One region of the Lentibacillus kimchii genome, then DNA from elsewhere that is predicted to be linked to it. Evidence: riboswitches for the same ligand, from Rfam matches in the RefSeq annotation. Region 1 holds a riboswitch; the other holds the start of a gene.
The links. Region 1 has a riboswitch for thiamine pyrophosphate ahead of thiW (energy coupling factor transporter S component ThiW). Riboswitches for the same ligand answer to the same signal wherever they lie in the genome.
Positions count from the first base shown of each region.

Region 2: it holds a riboswitch for thiamine pyrophosphate, as region 1 does, so the genes downstream of both, thiT (energy-coupled thiamine transporter ThiT) here and thiW (energy coupling factor transporter S component ThiW) in region 1, are expected to answer to the same signal.

Region 1 covers NZ_AP043934.1:295,104-302,941, forward strand. The annotation lists gene ACZ444_RS01920 (BCCT family transporter) at 1-942, shown strand, start outside; gene ACZ444_RS01925 (squalene/phytoene synthase family protein) at 1,051-1,869, shown strand; gene ACZ444_RS01930 (hypothetical protein) at 1,935-2,501, opposite strand; gene thiE (thiamine phosphate synthase) at 2,694-3,302, opposite strand; gene thiM (hydroxyethylthiazole kinase) at 3,306-4,076, opposite strand; gene thiD (bifunctional hydroxymethylpyrimidine kinase/phosphomethylpyrimidine kinase) at 4,077-4,880, opposite strand; gene thiW (energy coupling factor transporter S component ThiW) at 4,893-5,384, opposite strand; TPP riboswitch at 5,468-5,584, opposite strand; gene ACZ444_RS01955 (DUF4064 domain-containing protein) at 5,751-6,179, shown strand; gene ACZ444_RS01960 (YhdT family protein) at 6,554-6,823, shown strand; gene panF (sodium/pantothenate symporter) at 6,820-7,838, shown strand, end outside.
Region 2 covers NZ_AP043934.1:1,170,605-1,178,442, forward strand. The annotation lists gene ACZ444_RS06335 (NAD(P)/FAD-dependent oxidoreductase) at 1-422, shown strand, start outside; gene ACZ444_RS06340 (hypothetical protein) at 670-921, shown strand; gene ACZ444_RS06345 (VanW family protein) at 1,006-1,827, shown strand; gene ACZ444_RS06350 (thiol-disulfide oxidoreductase DCC family protein) at 1,854-2,204, opposite strand; gene ACZ444_RS06355 (aconitate hydratase) at 2,384-4,336, opposite strand; gene ACZ444_RS06360 (DUF6884 domain-containing protein) at 4,560-5,015, shown strand; gene ACZ444_RS06365 (hypothetical protein) at 5,035-5,397, shown strand; TPP riboswitch at 5,479-5,579, shown strand; gene thiT (energy-coupled thiamine transporter ThiT) at 5,699-6,271, shown strand; gene ACZ444_RS06375 (hypothetical protein) at 6,472-7,838, shown strand, end outside.

The DNA.
Region 1 (7,838 bases):
CTTGGTTTTCTGGGTTTACAGATTTCCTATGGTCTGAATGATCTGTTTGGTATACCCAATACAGTGACGGTCAGCATTTTAGTTATTGTTGTATTGGTTGCGATTGCAGCCATTTCTGCTGCGACCGGGGTGGATCGCGGAATTCTCCTCTTAAGCCGTCTTAACGTTGGGATGACGTTTGTGCTCGGGATTATTATGCTTTTGATTGGTCCAACATTCTTTATTCTTAATTCGTTTATCGGTGGATCTGGTTTCTATTTAGACAACTTCTTTACGATGAACTTATTCCGTGGTGATGAAGCCTGGCTTGGATCATGGACGATCTTTTTCTGGGGCTGGTTTATCGGCTATGCTCCGATGCTGATTATTTTTATCAGCCGCATTTCCCGCGGCCGGACCATACGGGAATTGGTCATTGCCGTGTCGATTGCAGCACCGCTCGTTACGAATTTCTGGTTTGCTGTTGTTGGCGGATCGGGCGTGTTTTATGAACAGGAAACGCCGGGATCTGTATCTGGTCCGCTGAGTGAAGGGGGCATGCCTGCAGCCGTTATGGCGATCATGCATCAGCTGCCGCTGGGCACGATTATGGCTATTGCTTTTCTCGTCATTTCGATTATATTCGTGGCGACGACGACAGATACAATGTCTTATACGGTTTCGGTAACACTGACCGGCAATGATGAGCCGAAACGCTGGCTGCGTGTCTTCTGGGCCCTGATATTCGGTCTTACAACGATGGTGATTCTAACGATTGGTGAAGACAGTATCACGGCGATCCAGAATTCAATCGTCATTACAGCTGTTCCGGTTTCATTGTTATTGCTGCCGCCTTTGTGGAATGCCCCGCAGATTGCCAAGAAAATGGCACTGGAGCAAGGTCTGATGTGGGAGCGTCCGCGTAAGGGCAAAGATGTTAAATTTGATCGCAGATGGTCATAGAATGCGAGAGGGGTACACCAATTTGTGCCCCTTCTTTTTTTGCTATTATTGTCATATTATTTTGGATGATAGTTTGGTATAATGGCAGTGTGTTAAGGAGGCGTATTTTTGAGCGAAACCAAGAAGCTGCAAAAAGATGCAAACGTTATACTGAAACAGACAAGCCGGACATTTTATATACCGATTACGCTGCTGAAGTCACCGCTGAAGGAAACGGTCGCATCTGCCTATTTATGCATGCGTGCGGTTGATGAGATAGAGGACCATGAAGAGCTGAATTCAGACATTAAAGCGTATTTGCTGCGCTCGGTGAGCGATTTGTTAGAACACGGCTTTGATGATGCCGTTTACCGTGAACTTCTGGGACCGTATGAATTGCTTCTGCCTGAGGTTACGCTAAGGCTGGGTGATTGGATCAGGCTGTGTCCGGACGGGATTGTGACGGACGTGAAAGAATCGACTGGCACGATGGCCCGCGGCATGGCTGAATGGGCCGAAAAAGACTGGGATGTTAAGGACAGGGCTGATCTTGATGATTACACGTATTATGTTGCAGGGCTGGTCGGTGTGATGCTGTCAGATATCTGGGAATGGTATGACGGGACACAGACTAACCGTGAGCAGGCCATTGGCTATGGCCGCGGACTTCAGGCTGTTAATATTTTACGGAATCAGGACGAAGACAGTGAACGCGGTGTTAATTTTGTTCCGGATGGCTGGACGCGGGATGATATGTTTGCCTATACTGAGTACAACCTTGCTCAGGCCGATGCATACATGAACGATATTCATACCCGGACGATCAAGCTGTTTTGCCGGATACCGCTTGCCCTGGCTAAACAGACGATTAAAGCCTTGAAGGAAGGCCGCGAGAAAATTTCCCGGAATGAAGTGGAAACGATTGTTGAGGATATTAAGGATGACTAAAAAAGACCGCTTAGAAGAGCGGTCTTTTTTGTGTAAAAAGCTGTTGTTGTGTGTCTGGGCAGGTTTTAGTAGCACTGGAAGGACTGAATGTCGTTTACATCAAGTCCGTAGTAGACCCATCTGTTGCGCTGCCAGCGATAGCCGGAGACGGAACGACGGCCGACATACGTTGGGTAAAACCAGAAGCCGCCCCATCTCTGCCAGATATACGTGAATTGATACAGGCATCCTCTGATGGAGCCTGGGTCAACGGCATACGTGCTGACACCTGGCGGGCCTTCTGTTGCTGGCTTCTGCGGGGTGAATGACGGCGGTGGTGAATTAGGCGGGCCGGCCTGCTGACCGCCTGGGTAGCCAGAAGGTCCACCGTATCCTGGGTTGTATCCAGGCTGGCCGTATCCAGGACCAAATCCGGGCTGCCCGTATCCAGGCTGGCTGAAGCCTGGATCGACTCCGGGTCCATATCCTGGGCCGTATCCGGGTCCATATCCAGGATTGTATCCAGGCTGACTGAAGCCCGGATCAACTCCAGGACCATATCCCGGTTGTCCTGAGCCGTAGGAAGGCCATCCACCCAGAGAGCCAAAAAAGTTAAATAGCCTTTCATCATCAAATGGTGGCTGATTGGCCATAAGTTTTTTTCCTCCTTATAATAGCTTTCTCATTACTATATGAGACGTCGGTCCATAATGTATGGGCGGCCCAATCCGCTTTGCATGATTAACTTTAAAAGCACACCATTTGATAATGCTGGAGGCAGCTCATTCGTTTTTAAGGCTGATACGTTCGTTATATCCCAGTTTTATCGTCAAATTCAAGCGTGTTCACAGATTTCTAACAGCTGTACCAATATCGGATGCCTTAGTAATGGCCGAGATGACCGAGACGCCATCAGCACCGGCACTGATCACAGAAGAGGCATTATCTGTTGTGATTCCGCCGATTCCGACAATGGGCATGCTGGGATAGTGATGCTTCAGAGATCTGATCCAATCGGTGCCGACTGCCTGTTTGGCATCTTCCTTCGAGGATGTGGCATAGACTGGTCCGGCTCCAAGGTAGTCAGCGAGCTGAATCGGGCTGCTGTTCATCTCTCGTTCACTGGATACGGACAGCCCGATGTATTTGTCAGGAAACATCTGCCGTACGGTTTCCAGCTGTGTATCGTCCTGTCCGACATGGATGCCGTCTGCTTGCAGTGGTTCAGCCAGATCAAGGTCATCATTTATAAAAAACAAGACGTTGTAGCGCCTGCAGATGTCACGCAGTCTATGTCCTAAGGCTAATTTGGCCTCACCCGTAAGCGCGTTTTCACCTTTTTCCCGGAATTGAAAGGCTGTAATGCCGGCTTGAGCGGCTTCTTCAAGTATTGCCTCAGGCTTGTCATGGCTGGCATTCTGACTGCCCATGATAAAATATATCCGTAAATTCATAGCTCACGTCCTTTCCAGTTCGGCGGGATCAAACGACAGGGCATCGATAAAATGCGGCAGAAATGTCCCTGAGCCATTGACGTCCGAGCGTTTGGCAGCATATTCAGCGGCCAGTCCGTAAAATTCAACCGCTGTCAGAACTTGGTTTTCAAGCGTGTCGTCAGTGGTCAGGCAGGCTGTTAAGACAGATCCCAGCAGGCAGCCAGCACCGGTTACTTGGCTTAAAAGCGGGTGGCCGGTTTGATTTGACACCATGCTGCCATGACTGCTGATGATATCTGTCTGGCCGGTTACAAGCGCAGTTGTCTGGTAAATATCAGAAATTTTAGTGGCGATGTCGTCAGCATGGCCATCGCCAATTGAGTCAACGCCTCTTGTTTCCCACGGGATGCCTGCAATATGAGCGAGTTCGCCGGCATTCCCCTTAATGACTGTCGGCTTCACGTTTTCTAAAATGCTTTTGACAGCGTTTGTCCGGAATGGGGTGGCAGCGACACCGACCGGATCAAGCAAAACCGGGATGCCATTTTCATTCGCTGCTTGGCCGGCACGAATCATCGCCGGCAGCTCCCAGGACGTCAGGGTGCCGATATTCAAGAGAACACCATCAGCATTCGCTGCCATATCCGCTGCTTCTTCTTCAGCTTTGCCCATAACGGGTGCTGCCCCGAACGACAGCAACCCGTTTGCTGAGAGATTGATCACCACTTGATTCGTCAGATGGTGGATAAGCGGTGTCGTCTTGCGTACGTCTTCAATGATCGTGTGTTTCATTTAATTAAACTCCTCCATTCTGCTGGCCCAGTGATTGGTCGGACCGCTGCCATGGCCGATCGAAAATGAATGGCGTATGGCTGAGGTCACAAAAGCTTTAGCCAGGCGTACAGCGTCATATAAGGTATAGCCTTGACTGAGATAGGCTGTGATGGCGGCTGAATAGGTGCAGCCTGTGCCATGCGTATTACTGGTCTCGATGCGCTCTGCCGTAAACGTATGAATTGTCTGGCCGTCGTATAAAAAGTCAACGGCTTTACCTTGCATATGGCCGCCTTTAACAAGGGCAGCTCCGGCATTGTACTTGTGAACAATCTGCTGGGAGGCCTGCTTCATGTCATCAGCTGTTTGAATCGTCATACCGGTCAGTACTTCGGCTTCCGGGATATTCGGGGTAACGACTGCTGCCAGCGGTAATAAAGCCTCGCGCAAATAATCGCGCGCCTCCTCTGAGACGAGCGTATCGCCGCTTGTTGTCACCATAACCGGATCCATGACATAAGGCACATCCAACTGGGCTAATTCGGCATAGACCGCTTCCATAATAGGGACGTTTGCCAGCATGCCGGTTTTGAATGATTGGAATGGGATATCGTCCATGACGGATTCCAGCTGCTGTTTGATCATGGATGATGACATATTCTGGACGTCCTGAACACCTGTTGTATTTTGGGCGACGACGGATGTGATAACGGACATGCCATAGCTTTTCAATTCCTGAAATGTTTTAAGATCAGCCTGAATGCCGGCGCCGCCTGTCGGGTCTGTGCCGGCAATGGTTAAAGCTTTGGGTATTGATGGCATTGCAATGCCTCCTTAGACATGATTTTTCATGACGTTTGTCTGTTTCATTTTTGCTGTGACAAACCAGCCAATTAAAGCACCCGAAACACTGCTGACAAGAAATGACGGCATAAAGAAAAAGGCACCGGCTGAGCTTCCCAGCAGAATGCGTGCAAAGGGCACGGCGAACAGTGATCCGATTATACCAGTTCCGATCGCTTCGCCAAAGGCAGCCATTCCTTTTCTGTTTGTCAGCCGGTAGAGCCAGCCAGCCAGAAAGGCGCCAACCATGCCACCGGGAAAGGCTAACAGCGTCCCCAGACCGAGCATGTTGCGAAGCAGGCCAATCATAAATGCAATGATAACGGCCGGTCCCGGACCGAGCGTGACAGCTGCTGTTACATTAACGGCATGCTGCACAGGATAAGCTTTCGCGACACCTGCTGGAAACCATAAGAGTTGAGCTCCCAGTGTTCCAATCGCGACAAAAACAGCCATTGTTGTCAGGAGGTGCGTACGGTTCAATCCAATGCTCCTTTCATTAGGGGCGGCAGAAAAATCAAAAAAGCCAGATCCATTGACTGGACCTGGCTTAAAAAATAGCTGAATACGTTATCAGACTACTTCCCTTCGCTGGTACTAACCAGATCAGGTCCGTAAGAGTCGGAAAGCTTCGAACGCCTTTCCTCTCAGCCCGCGATTTTTGGGCACCCCTAGTAGTGTTTAATTGTCTTTTCATATTCAGTTTAACAAAAGAATAAGAATTTGTCATGATAGTTAAATTTTTTAGTAACGTTTGATAGAATGAAAGAGGTAAGAAAATACTTACAACTATGTGACTGGTGATGATGGCCATGTCATGCATCTTTTAATAAGGGAGGCAGGAGCAGTATGAGCAGAACAGGGGAAATCGTTTTATCGGTTATAGGTGCACTTGTTTATGGATTTTTTTCGATCGCAGGCGGTCTTATGGTCTGGGTGTCTAATAACGAGGCGGTTTTGAATGAAGCAACAGATGAAATGAAGCAGCAGCCCGGTATAGCACCAGGCGAGCTGGATGTAGCTTTAGAAGGTATTCAGGGCGGCGGCTGGTTCCTTGTTATTCTGACGGTAATTAGTGTGATTATGGGAATTATCTCAATCGTGTTTATGAAAGGCAACAGCAAACCCAAAGCGGCCGGCATTATGTTGATTGTGACGGCGGCGGTATCCACGCTGATCACCTTTGGAGCTTTGATATTTGGCGGAATCTTTTATTTGATTGCCGGTATTATGTGCCTGGCGCGAAAAGCACCTCAGTCAACCATAACTATGGAATAAGCAGAGGCTGAGACAAAAGTATCCTGTCAAAGGGTGATCCGAACAACTCGAATGTGAGCACAACGCTCCGAAAACAGACGTCGGTTTCTGCGGGCAGCTGGTGAGCCTTCTCCTGCTCGTCACGCCCGCGAGCTTTTTCGGGGAAGTCTTGCGTTGTGCTTGACGTATTTCGGGGTCTCATCTATGCTTTTGTTCCCGCAGGAGTCTTTAGTCGTTTCCTGCGCTCATTTTAACCCAGCTTAGTCACAGGGCAGTTTTAAGCAATGAACTTTTTAAATATTACAAATATGTTATAGTGAGTTATAGTCGCAGAAATGTCCTGCCCTGGAACGACTGGGACATTCAAGGGGGATTATTCATTGAATAAACAGTATTTGCCCGATGAGGACCCGCGTTATAAGGTGGCTAATCGTGAGGCCTTGATTGGCGTTGGACTGGCCATATTTAATTTTATCTGGTGGTTTGTCTTTGCGTATGGTCTTGGCAGTCAAGACCCGTCTGACTATACATATATTTTTGGATTGCCGGCCTGGTTTTTTTACAGCTGTGTTGTAGGATTTATTGTCATGGCTGTTCTGGTGACTGTTGTCGTCAAAAAATGGTTTGTCGAGGTCTCACTGGATGATGAGGAGAACGAGCTATGACGACATGGCAGGCATTAGTTCCGTTAATTGGCGTTTTGCTTATTATATTTGGTGCCGGTGTCTGGGCGAGCAGATCGGTACAGTCGTCCAGTTCGTTTATGCAGGATTACTTTCTCGGTGGGCGAAGTCTTGGCGGCTTTGTCCTTGCGATGACGATGACAGCGACTTATGGCAGTGCCAGCAGTTTTATTGGCGGACCGGGCACAGCCTATACGGAAGGCCTCGGCTGGGTGCTGCTCGCGATGACTCAGGTGTCGACGGGTTATTTTGTCCTGATGGTGCTGGGGAAAAAGTTTGCGATTGTGACGCGGAAATATAACGCCCTGACAATGGTGGATTTTTTAAAGGAACGCTATAAGTCCAAATGGGTTGTTCTGTTTTCAGCTGTCAGTATCATCATATTCTTATTCTCTGCGATGGCGGCGCAGTGGATTGGCGGAGCCCGGCTGATCGAATCACTGGTCGGTATTCCATATACAACGGCCCTGTTTATCTTTGCGTTATTTGTCCTGATTTATGTGACTATTGGCGGTTTCCGGGCAGTGGCGCTGACCGATGCCATTCAGGGAGCGATCATGTTTGTCGGGACGCTGATTCTTTTGATTGCGACGATTGTGGCAGGAGGCGGTTTGTCCAATCTGATGGAGGGTCTTCGTGCGGAAAACCCGAATCTGATTACGCCGTTTGGTGCTGAAGGCACGCTCACACCCCAATTCGTGTCGTCATTCTGGCTGCTGGTCGGTGTCGGTGTCGTGGCCCTGCCGCAGATTACAGTCAGAGCGATGTCTTATAAAAATTCCCGCTCGATGCATCGGGCGATTATCATTGGCACGATTGTCGTCGGTATTATTATGCTGAATATGCATTTGATTGGTGTCCTGGCCCGGCCGATTCTGCCAGGTATTGAAGTGGGTGATAAAGTCATGCCGCTGATTGCTCTGGAAGTTTTGCCGAACTGGCTGGCAGGCATGGTGCTTGCGGCTCCGATGGCAGCGATTATGTCAACGGTGGACTC
Region 2 (7,838 bases), 880 kb from region 1:
GAAGCTCGGTTCTCTCGAAATCCGGATTTGAATTAACCAAAGGTAAAGTAACGGTTAATGGCGATATGCGTGCACCAGGACAAGAGAATATTTTCATCCTCGGTGACTGTGCATGGGTAATGGATGAAGAAGCAGGAAAACCATTCCCGCCAACTGCTCAGGCAGCTATGCAGCACGCAGATACGTGCTCAGATAATCTGAAAGCACTGCTTAGACATCAGCCATTGAAGAAATTTATCTTTGATGATAAAGGAACTGTTGCATCCCTGGGTGAAACAGATGCTATGGGAACGGTATTTAACGACAATAAATTATATAGTAAGCCAGCTGTATCGATGAAAAAGGTCATTGATAACCGTTATCTGTTCCTGCTTGGCGGACCGAAGCTCGTCTTGAAAAAAGGCAAACTGCGCATGTGGTAATTCAGTGAGGAGGGACTATTATGAAAAATGGAATCTTATATGGACTACTACTGGTATTGGCAACGGTTGCGGGCTACACAGCAGCCACACGCGTGCTTGAAGATACGCGAGACTTCCGTTAGTAACTAACCATAACTATCACAACCATCCTGCTGCATAACGGGGTGGTTGTTTTTATATATCCATAATTAGCAGCGATGTCATTCATTTTTCATTCGTGGAATAGACTTACAAAGGGGGAGATGTTATGATTGTTGGCTTGATAAGTCTCTTGGCAGTTTTATTTATTGCGGCATTGGGCGGGACGTTGTATGTTTTTAGACAGGAAGAAAATAAAATGAATAAATTGGAAGATAAGGGTGATACCGCAGAAAATGAACTGGCGCGATCCCGTGAATATGAATCCTCTTCACTTAAGCATAATATTCCATTACAGTTGGCTATTTATGGGGTTACACTAGTGTTGGTCATTGTTATTTTTGTTATTTACGTCGTTTAGCTAATGCATTGAACGATTTTATTAATGTTATGGTGTTATGTTTTTAATTAAGTATCAAATGCTACCGGACAGGAGGTGGTTAGAATGACAACCATTATCTTGTCTTTTTTATTGACAGCTGTTCCATTTACGGTAATTGACAACAATCAAGTTGTGGACGAACTGGTTAAGGAGGATTTTGAACTGCGCTATGCTGATCGCTTATTGATTGATCAGCCAAAACTGGAACTGCAAATGGATATCCTGAATGAAAAATTATATGAAGATCCGATTAACGCGAAGCTGGATGATGACGGTCATATTATTAAGGAAAAGCCTGGTGAGGCATTAGACCGGCGAACATTTCAGCAACTATTCCAGGAATACTTTTACGAAGAAGGCGAGAATAGAATTGAAACACCTGTAAGGGCTGTTTATCCTCGAGTGGACAGTGAATTGCTTGCTGACATTCGCGAAGAGGAGATCGGTCATTATACAACAGATTTTAAGCCGGAGAACAGGAAACGTTCACGCAATATTGAACTGGCTGCTGAAGCGATTAATAATCAGGTTGTGTTTCCTGGTGAGCGTTTTTCCTTTAATAATGTGGTCGGTAAACGTACGAAAGAAAAAGGATACAAACAGGCTCCGGTTATTATTAAAGGGGAGTTGTCTGAGGGTATTGGCGGCGGTATTTGTCAGGTTTCATCGACATTATATAATGCTGTTGACTTAAAGGGGATAGAGATTAAGGAGCGTTATTCTCATAGCCGCAGTGTTCCGTATGTACCGTCAGGCCGTGATGCCACAATTAGCTGGAACGGCCCTGACTTCTCATTTATTAATCGGCGTAAAAAGCCGGTTTTACTGCAGGCTTCCGCAGCGGATGGACATATGAACGTTGTTGTTTTAAGTTCTAAGTCATGATAGCAGGGCTTTGAAGCATTCTCCCCTCAGGATTTTATTTGGCATCCGTCCGCATCACATTGGTTCACTGGTACCATTTGTCGGTGTTTAGCGATGGTGTTATAAACGAAGTCACCCAACCCGATCCATTTAAGTACGGTCAATATGGGAACACTCAACCATAGAAGCGGCAATTTTTTGCTTATGGCAATGATGGCATCATACCCTTTAAACCACTTGCCTCGGTTATAGACATGCAGTTTTTGTTCCATCTCTTTTGGATAATGATCAAGATTTCGAAAAGACGAAAAATGTAGTCGCTGTCTTCGGTCCATTTTCTTCCAAATGACAGACGAATGTGAGCACAGTTTACAGTAGCTGTCATAGTAAATAATCATATGCTAACCCCCGCTCTGATACTAATTATGCTGGCTGTTTGGCTGAAGTCTTCCATTATGTTTATGGTAACATGAAACCGTTGCGGCGTTGAAGCACGTTATAAATTAATAAAACGGCAAAGCAACTATTTAATACATGAAAAAGCCTATCTGTTTCAACACAGATAGGCTTCTCTTGTTTAAGCATCTTGTTTTTGTTTGATCCAATTGATCAAGCCGCCGGCCAGGATAATTTCACGCTGGCGTTCGGATAGGTTATGTTCAGCAGTAACTTCCTCACCCTGATTAGCCAGTGTTACGTTGATCTGGTCGTTATTCTGAATTTGATTTCGCAAATCATTAAGCTGGAGAACATCTCCTTGCTCAAGCTTGTCGTAATCAGCTTCGTTAGTGAATTGAAGTGGCAGAATTCCAAAGTTAACCAGATTTTGCCAGTGTATACGGGCATAATCTTTAACAAGGACGGCACGCAGACCGAGATATCTTGGTGCGAGCGCGGCATGCTCACGGCTTGAGCCTTGACCATAGTTAAATCCGCCAACAATGGCATGCCCGGTTTCTTCGCGGACTTCCATAGCTCTGTCAACATATGTTGAATCAACATTTTCATACGTAAATTTGGCGATTTCCGGCAGGTTACTGCGATATGGCAGGACGCGGGCACCGCCGGCCAGAATTTCGTCGGTCGAAATATTGTCGCCGACTTTAAGCATTATAGGCAGTTCGAGTTTGTCAGGCATACTGTCCATAGCTGGGATGGAGGCAATATTTGGTCCTTTAACCAGTTCAACTTTCTGAGCATCCTCCCGTGGCAGCGGTTTTTCCAGTAAACTGTCATCCACATTATTGGTTTCAGCCGGATCTTTGACTTTCGGATAAGGCATATCCAATGTCCGCGGATCCGTTATTTCACCTGTTAGTGCAGATGCTGCAGCTGTTTCCGGACTGGATAAGTAAACACTGTCTTCTTTTGTGCCGGATCTGCCTGGGAAGTTACGTGGTGTTGTCCGTAAGCTGTTTCGTCCGGATGCAGGTGCCTGCCCCATTCCGATACAGCCATTGCAGCCTGCCTGATGCAATCGGGATCCAGCCTGCAGCAGATTGGCAATATGCATATTGCTTACAAGGTCGGTAAGCATTTGTCTGGATGTCGGATTAATGTCGAGTGACACACCATTAACAATCTTACGGCCTTTAACAGTCTCGGCTGCTACAGCGAAATCGCGGTATCCTGGATTGGCTGACGACCCAATGTAGGACTGATAGATCGGCGTGCCTGCAATCTCTTTGGCTGGAACAACTTTGCCCGGACTGGATGGCTGGGCAACTAAAGGTTCAAGCTCAGACAGATTGATCTCTTCATAGATATCATAGGCAGCATCTTCGTCGGCTGTCACTTCAACCCAGTCATCACCGCGGCCCTGGTGTTCGAGGAAGTTTTTAACTTCGTCATCCGATGGGAAAACAGTTGCTGTAGCGCCCAGTTCTGCTCCCATATTGGCAATGACATGGCGATCCATGGCTGATAAATGATCAAGTCCTGGTCCATAGTACTCAATAATTTTTCCGACGCCGCCTTTAACATCATGGCGTCTGAGCATTTCCAGGATCACATCTTTCGCACTTACCCAGTCAGGCAAGTCACCTGTGAGTTTAACGCCCATAACTTGAGGCATCGTGATATGGAATGGTTCACCTGCGATGGCCATGGCCACATCAATACCGCCTGCACCCATGGCAAGCATGCCCATTGAGCCGTTAGCACATGTGTGACTGTCCGAGCCGAGCAAAGTCTTGCCAGGTACGGCGAGACGCTGCATGTGAACAGGATGGCTAACCCCATTTCCGGGTCTTGAAAAGTGAAGACCAAAGCGCTGGGCAGAACTTTCTAAGAACAGATGGTCATCAGGGTTTTTATTATCTTCCTGGATTAGATTATGATCAACATACTGTGCTGAAGCTTCGGTTTTGGCATAGTCCAGGCCCATCGCTTCAAGTTCAAGCATGACCATGGTTCCTGTGGCGTCCTGGGTCAGTGTCTGATCGATTTGCAGACCAATTTCTGACCCGGCATTCATGTCGCCCGAAACGACGTGATCTTTGATCAGTTTTTGTGCAACATTCAAAGCCAATGTGGTTCCTCCTTTTAAATCATAACTGTACAATGTCATTCCTTGTAAATAAGCAATCAAACAGAAAAGCAATCTTAAGTACTTTCTATTTATTACTTTCTCCCATCGAGTATAGAATTGTTAGTTCTGAAGGTCAAACAATTGCAATCAAGCGTTATAAAACGATTTGTCTTTTGCAGCTCTGGTTAACATGCTATACTTATGTAAATAGGAGTGAAACGAGATGAAGGAATTAAGTATTATTCCATGTGGCCGGAAAAAGATTTGGGACAATCATCCGGAAATGGGGGCTGTGCCCGCAAAAAATGCTTATACCGGTACACTGCACAAACGCACGCGGCAATATGCAGAAATGTTTACTGATCAATGGGTGATTCTGTCAGCTAAACACGGGTTTTTATTTGCGGACGATATCGTTGATGGTCCGTATGATGTGACGTTTAACCAAAACAGTGATGAGATTGTCTCGTATGCGCAATTAATATGCCAGGCAGACGAAAAACAGCTGAAACAATTTGACAGGCTTGTGGTGCTGACAGGTCAAAAATACAAGCCTGTGATAAACGGAACATTTCCTGATGGTATGCCAAGGGTCTTTCCGCTCGCGAACTACGGCGGGATCGGCTATATTCTGCAGGCACTCAAACGGGCGGTGGAAGCACACACACCGGTTCATTAAATGACAGGAGCTGATGGTAATGACGCGAATAATATTTGTTTCACTGGTTGTAATTGTTTATTTAATTTATGCCGCATTTAAATATAAAGATACTTGGAAAAAACTTCGGTTGGGGCAATTGGCAGGGACGGTTCTGACATTCATTGTCATTATCAGCATTGCTGGTGTTACGCTGTTTTATGGCAGTCGCTATATAACAGCAGCTGTTTCCAGCAGCATAGGTGCCTTCATAATCCAATTTTTTGCTGTCATGATCATAATCGCAGCAGCGGGACTTATATTTATGGCTATAGTCAGTAAAATCACAAACGGTATTATACCCCTACAACGACAGCAGGGATATAGTCAGACGCCCCGCAGAGATACCAAGCACAAATCATAATAGAACCCCCCCGAATTCAGAACAGTCTTGTAATTAGTGTGGTGTATGATATAATATATTCAGCAAAAAAAGCATAGGTTAGAAGCCTTCAAGGGGAGCCTTTGGCTGAGAGTGAACGAGTTAGTTCTTACCCTTCGAACCTGTTAGTTAGTACTAGCGCAGGGATGGCGGCTTTTTTGATGGATCAGCAGCAATGTGAGCGGAGTTTTCCCATCAGAAAGCTTCCCCTTGGCATTGCTTTTTTTGTGTTTTTTAACATATTCAGGCGGCACAGGCTGCCGGCAAAAAGGGGAGGAGTTCGATGCGTTCAAACCGCACATTGTTTTTAATTGAGGTGGCTGTCTTTACAGCTCTGGCCTTGTTGCTGGATGTCATTCCGTTTCTATCATTTAAAATCTGGGCACAGGGCGGATCCATTTCATTGGCGATGATTCCTGTATTTATACTTGCATTTCGCTGGGGTCTTAAAGGCGGGCTCTTGTCAGGATTTTTGTGGGGGATTTTGCAGGTTGCGGCTGGGACTGGTTACGTCTTGACCCCGCTTCAGGGTTTCATTGACTATGCCCTTGCCTTTACGGTAATTGGATTTGCTGGAATCTTTGCCAAGCAGGTGCAAAAAGCTATTCAATCGGGGCAAACAACTGTTTATCTTACGTATATAACACTTGGGGTGATTTTGGGCAGTTCACTGCGGTTTTTGGCTCACTTTGCGGCTGGGGTTGCCTTCTTTAATTCAGCTGTGGAAGGTCAATCTGTCTGGGTCTATTCATTGCTCTATAATATATCGTATATCATTCCGTCATTGGTCATCAGTGCAGCAGTCGTTTTTCTTCTATTTCATAAACAGCCCAGAATGTTATTAAAAACAGCCTGATTTGGTTCAATGCCGCTCACATTATGTTACGGAACCGGAATTTAAAAAATAGTCCTTCTGCGACAGAGGGCTATTTTTATTTCGTTCATAACAACGATTCAGTGCATTTCCGCAGTTCGCGTTCAATTCAAAATGGATGTTTTCACCGCTTTCTTTCAACGTGCATAGGCTGGAGCACAGATAGAAAGGAAGTGTTTAAAGTGGAGATAACCCTGGCCCACTGGTTATATGCTCTGTTCACATTAGCGATCATTTTGACGATGATCTTTCGCCGCGGCGTTGTCCTGCCGTCGCTACTTGGAACGTTTGTGATTGCCTGGGTATATCAGGGCAGTCTGGTGGATGGTTTTACGGTCATTTTCAATGCTAATCTAGTGGCTGCGAAAGAGCTGTTTAATATATTTTTGATTATTACATTTATGATGGCTCTCCTGCATTCGTTGAGAGATTTAGGAGCTGACAGGCGAATGATTCAGCCCATCCAGAAATTTATGGTTAATGGGCATGTATCCTTTTTCCTGCTGGTGGGTGTTACTTATGTCATTTCCTTATTCTTTTGGCCAACACCTGCTGTACCGCTCATCTGTGCCTTGCTTGTTCCGGCCGCCATCCGCTCAGGTCTTCCGGCTATGACCTCAGCTGTTGCTGTTGCGCTGGCTGGCCAGGGTATGGCACTGTCTTCCGATTACATTGTTCAAGTGGCGCCTAATGTATCTGCAACAGCGGCCGGGATCGAAACATCGGTTGTCGCTGATAAGGCACTTGTTTTATCACTCATCGCCGGAGCGGTGGCCATTGGATTCGCGTACGTATTTTACAGAAAAACCATTCGATCAAAAGACAGCGATTTGAATGAGCTCGAAGGGGAGCAGATCCAAACAACTGGCGAGCCTCTTAATAAAACAGAATCGCGGCACGTCACCATGTGGAGTAAAATGTTTGCTGTTTTGGTTCCAATCGCTATGCTGGCGGTTGTGATTTACATGATGTTTTCGAAGCTTTCTTCCGGACGAATGTCTGGATTTGAAGGTGGCGATGGTGCGGCTTTTGTTGGTGGTGTGGCCGTCGTCCTGCTGTTACTGTCAACGATTGCATTTGGACGCCAAAAAGCCTTGGATACGATTGCGGACCATATTACAGAAGGCTTTGTTTTTGCATTTAAAGCAATGGGACCGGTCATTCCGATTGCTGGCTTCTTCTTCCTGGGCAGTTCCGATTTTTCCGGTGCTATACTCAGTATCGAGGAAGGGGCGCCAGGGTTCTTGTTTGATCTTGTTGAGGCTGCACAGCAGCATGTTCCGGATAATGCCTTGCTGGGTGCCGTCAGTATATTGGTTATAGGTATTATTACCGGACTTGATGGCTCAGGATTTTCCGGTTTGCCGCTGACAGGGGCACTGGCAGCTTCCTTGGAAACGTCGTCGATTGATTCTGGAACACTCGCTGCGATCGGTCAAATGGGTTCGATTTGGACCGGTGGCGGAACAATCGTTGCGTGGTCGTCCTTGATTGCGATTGCTGGTTTTTGCGGTGTATCGGTTATGGACCTGGTTCGAAAAAACTTTCT